DNA from 2 places in the Pseudoalteromonas sp. SG43-1 genome. Region 1 is predicted to be linked to the other one. Evidence: riboswitches for the same ligand, from Rfam matches in the RefSeq annotation. Region 1 holds a riboswitch; the other holds the start of a gene.

Region 1 (3,420 bases):
TGATAAACGCACGCCAGGGGCAAGTACTGCGCCTTTTTTAATGACTACGCCTTCAACAATAATACAGCCTGCACCAATAAATGCGTCATCTTCAACCACTACTGGGCTTGCACCAATTGGCTCAAGTACACCACCAAGCTGAACTGCAGCACTTAAATGTACGTTTTTACCTACTTGTGCACAAGAACCCACCAATGCGTGGCTATCTACCATTGTGCCTTCGTCGATATATGCGCCAATGTTTACATACGCTGGTGGCATAATAATCGTGCCTTTAGCAACATAAGCACCACGGCGAACACTTGAGCCACCTGGTACCATACGGACGCCATCATCAGTACTAAATTCTTGCGGAGCTAGGTTATGTTTATCAACAAAGCCGCCTGCAAATTCAGTATTAGTGCCATTTTTAAAGGCTTCTAAAATGCCTTGCTTTACTTCTACGTTAGCTTGCCATTGGCCGCTTTCGTTTTGTGATGCAGCGCGTACTGCGCCCGATTCTAAATTATTTAATAGTTCTAACCAGCTCATTATAAAAACCTGTATTTAATGCCAAGATAAAATGGTGTTGTTTGCAGTTGTAATGCAATCGGTTTGAGTTAACTCAAGATGTGTTAAAGGTGGACGAAGTTGCGGGCTGCTTAAGCGGCCTTGCAAATGCATCAGTACCTTTACGGGAATAGGGTTTGCGACAGCAAATAGGCTATTAATAGCGCTTGACCACTGGGCAAATAAATTAGGGTGTTGACCACTTAAACTGCGCTTAACAAACTCGTGAGTTTGTTCAGGCCATGCGTTTGCAGCTACCGACACCAAACCTTTTGCGCCAGCTTGAGCAAAATAAGGCATTAGCGCATCGTCGCCACTAAAAATAGCTAAATTAGGCGCCGCTTGGCGGTAAGCTTCAAACTGAGCAATACTGCCGCTCGCTTCTTTTAACGCCCATAAATTTTTATTGTTTTGTAAGTTTTGAATTGTTGCCGCTGGGATGCTAACAGCGCTTCGACCGGGTACGTTATAAAGCATACATGGATGAGCGCTTGCATTTAGTAGGCTTTCAAACCAATGAGTTTGACCTATAGCGCCAGGCTTTGCATAAAGCGGTGAGCCAAGTAAAAAGCTATGAATTGGGAGTGTATTACAGTAGTTAACCCACTCAATTTGTTGCTTTAAGTTACTACCGCCCACAGCTACCATGAGTGGTACTGTTGGTTTTAGCTGGCATACGTGCTCAACAATGGCTTGTTGTTCTTTTAGCGTTAGTGCTAAACCTTCGCCCGTACTGCCAAGTAGCAAAATACCGTTATGTGCCGCTTCTTGATCACTAACCAGCTTAGTTAACGTGTTGTAGTCAACATCGCCGTGTTGATCAAATGGCGTAACGAGCGCGGTCCACAGTGAGTAGTCGTTTAAATTGAAGTTGTTGATCATCTCTCACGAACTTATAATTTGTACCAATTTTATTAAAAACGTGATCATTTTAGCGATAACTAATTTAATGCAATTGGTATTATTCGAAGAGTTAAAAAGCTTTATGGAAGGAGCCGCATTAACGTCGTTCGAACTAATAATTCGAAGAGCGAATGGGCTTAAAATAATAGGGCGCACGGCCTTAATATTTAAGACCAGAAGCTCTCCACCAAACTAACAAGCTGCTTTTTATAAGCAGCTATTGGTGACAGTCGCTAGGGTTCAACCTAGTCGCCCGAAATAAACACCTCGCAAAAGTGGTTACTTCTCGGCGTTAATTCCCCTCACGTATGCTTGCTGGAGTTTGCGCTCCTAACATACGCTACCTGAATAACGCACCTCTTCTAGCCCTTTGCACCTGTTTGTAGAGTAAAACTTACAAACCTGTGCAATTTAAATAGGGTAATTACGGCGATTAAAGCATTTTAGCCGTCTAGGTGTCAAGCGACTAAATACAGATTAATTCATCGAAAAGAGGGGTGGTTACGTATTAGGTGCTTTTCTCGTACACTAGCAATATAAGTAGTGAGGTATTTAATTAGTATGGAAAAATTTAGCGATATTTATAAGCGAGCGGTAGAGCGAAAAGGCTCTGAAAAAATGCTTAAGTTATTACTTGCAAAACCGCTATCTAAAAAACAACTAAGCACGTTAAGTGACGACGATTGGCTTGAAGAATTTACTCGAAAAGTATTTCAAAGCGGCTTTTATTGGTCAGTCATAAATAATAAGTGGGCAGGCTTTAGAGAGGTTTTTTGGGATTTTAGCGTTGATAAGTTATTAATGATGCCACCTGATATGCTGGAACAAAAAGCAACGGATGAGCGAATTGTTCGTAACTATAAAAAAGTAAAAACAATTACCGAAAATGCTTACATGATCCACGAAATAGCAGGGGAACATGGCAGTTTTAGTCAGTTTATCGCTAATTGGCCGACAGACGATATTATTGGTTTGTGGGCGTATTTAAAAAAACATGGTTCGCGTTTAGGCGGAAATACAGGGCCTTATGCGCTGCGAGCACTTGGTAAAGATACATTTTTACTATCACGCGATGTAGAGAATTATTTGCGTGCCCATAAAATTATAGACGGCGGCTTACAAACTAAAAAGTCACTAAATGCAGCCCAAGCTTTTTTTAACGAAATGCAAAAGCAAAGCGGCTTAAGTATGCAAGAATTAAGCTTAATTGTTGCTTATGGCGTAGGTGACAACCGTGTTGGTATAAGTCAGCAACAATAGGAATTACAATGAAATTAGTGCCAAGATACACAGATATTGCGGAAAACTTCGCAATAGAAGATTTCCCTGCAAGTGTCGCCTCTCCTCAGTTATTACTGTGGAATGAGAGCTTAGCAAAAGAGTTTAATATTAACGTTGCGGTTGATTTGCGTGCCAGCACTTTTAGCGGTAACGAAAAACAGGCGATTCCTGCAGTAGCACTTGGTTACTCTGGGCACCAATTTGGACATTTTTCACCACGCTTAGGCGATGGACGAGCGCACTTACTGGGCGCTATTAGTGATGATAAAAACCAGTTATGGGATATTCAATTAAAAGGCTCTGGTGCTACTCCTTACTCAAGAGGAGGGGATGGGCGTTGCGCACTTGGTCCTGCTATTCGTGAATACGTAATGAGCGAGGCAATGCATGCGCTGGGAGTTAAAACCACACGCTGCTTAGCGGTTGTTGGTAGTGGTGAAACGGTTTATCGTAATCCGCCACAAGCAGGGGCTATCGTTACGCGTGTAGCAACTAGTCATATTCGTGTTGGCTCGTTTCAATATTTAGCGACGCAAGGCGATGTTGAAGGGCTTAAAAATTTAGCCGATTTAGCTATAGAGCGACACTACCCAGAAATAACCGATACAGGTTCGCAGCGATATTTAGCATTTTTAGGCGCTGTGATTAAAAACCAAGTTAAGCTAGTTGTGAGCTGGATGCGTGTTG
Region 2 (3,420 bases), on a different contig from region 1:
TTTGCATTTTTGTTTTCGTCGATTTCAGATAACGTAACAGCGACGCTTATATCGCTTGCGGTTGTTATGTCGTTAAAACTTGAACCTAAAAAGCTCGTTAAATACGCCACTCTTATTGTGTTTGGGGTTAACTCAGGTGGGGTATCGCTAATAACAGGTGACGTAACCACACTAATGATATTTTTAGATGGTAAAGTAACCATTGCTCATTTATTACTACTTATAGCGCCAGCACTTGCAAGCGTTATGCTGCTTGCCGCGTTACTGTCTATCGGTATGAAAGGGCGTGTTGAGTTTGCTAGTGCAGGTAAAACCCGCATTGAAAAAACCGACATAACCATTGCTGTTATATTTTTATCTACCGTAGTGAGCACACTTACGTTGAGTGTAATTTACAGCGTACCGCCTCTATTAACCTTTTTGTTTGGCTTATCAGTGATGTTTTTAGTGGCGCAATTTTTAATGCGCAAAAAAGACATAAACAAAGACATAATCGATTTTGTTCGCGATATAGAATACGACACATTATTGTTTTTTGTAGGTGTACTTTTACTTGTTGGCGCACTTAAAGAAATTGGTATGTTGAGTAAATTTACCGACCTATACACGGTAATGGCACCAGAATACGCAAACTACTTAATGGGCATATTATCAGCTGGGGTCGATAACGTACCGCTTACCGCTGCATTATTAAAAGCCAATATAGTAATGAGCCAACAACATTGGTTGTCATTTACGTATGCAACGGGTGTGGGCGGTTCAATGCTTATTATTGGTTCGGCTGCGGGCATTATTGCCATGAGTAAAGTTAAAGCGCTTACCTTTATGAGCTACTTGCGTTTATCGCTGCATTTATTAATTTGTTACACGGTTGGATATGCGGGCTCGTATTACATGGGCAGTTTTATTTAACTCATAAATTATTAAATGCTTGACAGCTAGACGTCTAAACGATAACTTTCAAAGCCCCGCTACTTAGTGGGGTTTTGTTTTATTAGCCACTGGTTAATAAAGCATTCAGAAGAGGTGCGATACTTAGGTACTTAATGTTAGGCGACGAAAGCCGATGATCATTAAGGAGGGAAGTACTCGCCGAGGAAAATAATGGTACGTCGTCATTGTTTTTCGGTTTATGGGGCTGAATCCTCAAAACTGTCACCAATATAGGTGGAGAGCTTCTGGCAGTGGACTTATCTTCAAGCATTCCTTTGCCAAGTTCTTCTTGTTTTATTGCGGTTTGGATACCGCGAAAGGAGACTAAATGACTACCCAATCAGTGCCACAAACAGTATCAGGCGCAAAATCAGATTACATCGTTGCCAAATTTGGCGGAACAAGTGTTGCAAATTTTGAAGCGATGAGTCGCTGTAGCGAAATTATTGTTGCAGATAAAAGCGTACGTATTGTTGCCGTGAGCGCCAGTGCCGGCGTAACTAATCACTTAGTTGCACTGTGTAAATCAAGCATTACTTCAAGTGAGCGCCAAGAACACATAAATGGCGTTCTTGCTATTCAACAAACTATTTTAGATGAATTATCGCTAGATGCCGATTTAGCTGTTGGCTTTAACGAAACCCTAAAAGCATTTCAAACATTGGCTCAAGAGCCACTAACAACCGATCAGCAACACGACGAGCTACTTAGCTTTGGTGAGCGTTTGTCGTCGTATTTGTTTGCACAGGTACTTCGTTTACAGGGTTTAAATGCCGATCGCTTTGATGTGCGCAAGGTGCTTAAAACAGACAGCCAATTTGGCAAAGCAACGCCCAATGTTTCAGCCACAGCGCAAGCTGCTAAAGAGCATTTAATTCCGTTATTAGACACTCAAGTAATTGTAACTCAGGGATTTATTGGTAGTGACGAATACGGTCACACCACAACGCTAGGACGTGGTGGTTCTGACTATAGCGCTGCATTACTAGCTGAAGCGATTAACGCTAAAAGTGTGCATATTTGGACCGACGTAGTGGGCATTTTTAGCACCGACCCGCGTTTGTGCGCAAAAGCGACGCCTATTGCACGCTTAAGTTTTGACGAAGCCGCTGAAATGGCAACCTTTGGCGCAAAAGTATTACACCCAGCAACTATTTTACCAGCGAGCCGTAGCCACATTAACGTGTTTGTAGGTTCTAGCCGCGAGCCAGAGCGTGGCGGTACGTGGATTGAGCGCGAAAAATCGCAGCAACCAGGTATACGCGCAGTAACGCAACGTAAAAACCAAATATTGCTTACGCTTAAAAGCCCAGAAATGCTACTAGCAAGCGGCTTTTTAGCACGCGTATTTACACTATTGAGTGAATACAATATATCGGTAGATTTGGTAACTACATCAGAAATCAGCGTAGCCATAACCCTTGATAACGCGCAAAACGCCTCGCGCCCAGAGCTTGATCAAGAATGCCTAGATAAGCTTGCAGAGTTTTGCCATGTTTCGGTAGAAAACAACCTAACATTGGTGGCACTTATTGGCTCTGAGATTCAATTACGCCAACACGAAATGAACTTAATGAGTGTACTAAAAGACTTTAACATTCGATTAATTTGTCACGGTGCTAGTAAGCACAACCTGTGCTTTTTAGTAGAGCAAACTGAGTCAGATAACGTAGTACAGTCTATCCATAGCCGTTTATTAGAAAACGATTTTGCTGCGTAAATAACGGTTATTCAGGAAAATTAACTAGTAAGGTTGCTTAACAAAATTAATTAATAAAGTCATTTAATAAAAAGCATCGCCAGTCGGTGCTTTTTTTATGCACCACACTTACATCAAAACAAACATTGCTGTCACAGCTATCAACTACAGTAACGCGATTACTGCAAGCACTCAGCTTTGCACTATGTAATTCGTCAAACACATTAGGGCTAAGTAACTTTGCAATAGGGCGGCTGGTGGCTTTAGCAAGAGACTCTTTTAGTGTCCAAATTCTAAAAAACGTCTCTGCTTGGGCTTGGGTATTAGTGGGCTCGGTAATAAGTGAAATTTCATCATTATGATAAAAATGCTTAGCAAGCTTTTCATACGGGCGCTTTAGGTTTACTTTTTCAATATCAAAACCAAACTCACTTTTATCAAAATTTAGCGCCACCCCAACCAAACCATGCGAGTGCGAAATACAGGTATTAATAACATCACCATCTACGTGTATTTGCAGTTTTGAGCTTGCTTCGTCAAATTCGGTACTCATTTTATTAAGGGGTACGTGCGTATGTTGCGGCTGCGCTACTTTAATAAGGTGTTTTAACAATAACCGCGTCGCTAAATACTCTTGCTTAGCTTGTGGGCTTTTACGGCGGTTTATAATGTTTAACTCAAACGGGCTTAAGCAATCGGGCAAATTAAAGTCACTAAGCTCAAGTGTTTTAGCATTAAATAATAAAATGCTGTTACTCGCTAAAGACAAATTTGCCAATTGAGTTGAA

Evidence for each region. A riboswitch is a leader RNA that binds a small molecule or an ion and turns the genes downstream of it on or off. The one in region 1 is predicted to bind lysine.
Region 2: it holds a riboswitch for lysine, as region 1 does, so the genes downstream of both, lysC (lysine-sensitive aspartokinase 3) here and dapA (4-hydroxy-tetrahydrodipicolinate synthase) in region 1, are expected to answer to the same signal.

What each region holds. Positions count from the first base shown of each region.
Region 1 is NZ_JACJFD010000027.1:42,024-45,443, forward strand. It holds gene H5159_RS16800 (2,3,4,5-tetrahydropyridine-2,6-dicarboxylate N-succinyltransferase) at 1-531, opposite strand, end outside; gene dapA (4-hydroxy-tetrahydrodipicolinate synthase) at 547-1,431, opposite strand; lysine riboswitch at 1,622-1,822, opposite strand; gene H5159_RS16810 (DNA-3-methyladenine glycosylase I) at 2,014-2,712, shown strand; gene H5159_RS16815 (YdiU family protein) at 2,721-3,420, shown strand, end outside.
Region 2 is NZ_JACJFD010000045.1:5,661-9,080, reverse strand. It holds gene nhaD (sodium:proton antiporter NhaD) at 1-912, shown strand, start outside; lysine riboswitch at 1,014-1,186, shown strand; gene lysC (lysine-sensitive aspartokinase 3) at 1,262-2,653, shown strand; gene H5159_RS20060 (4'-phosphopantetheinyl transferase superfamily protein) at 2,700-3,420, opposite strand, start outside.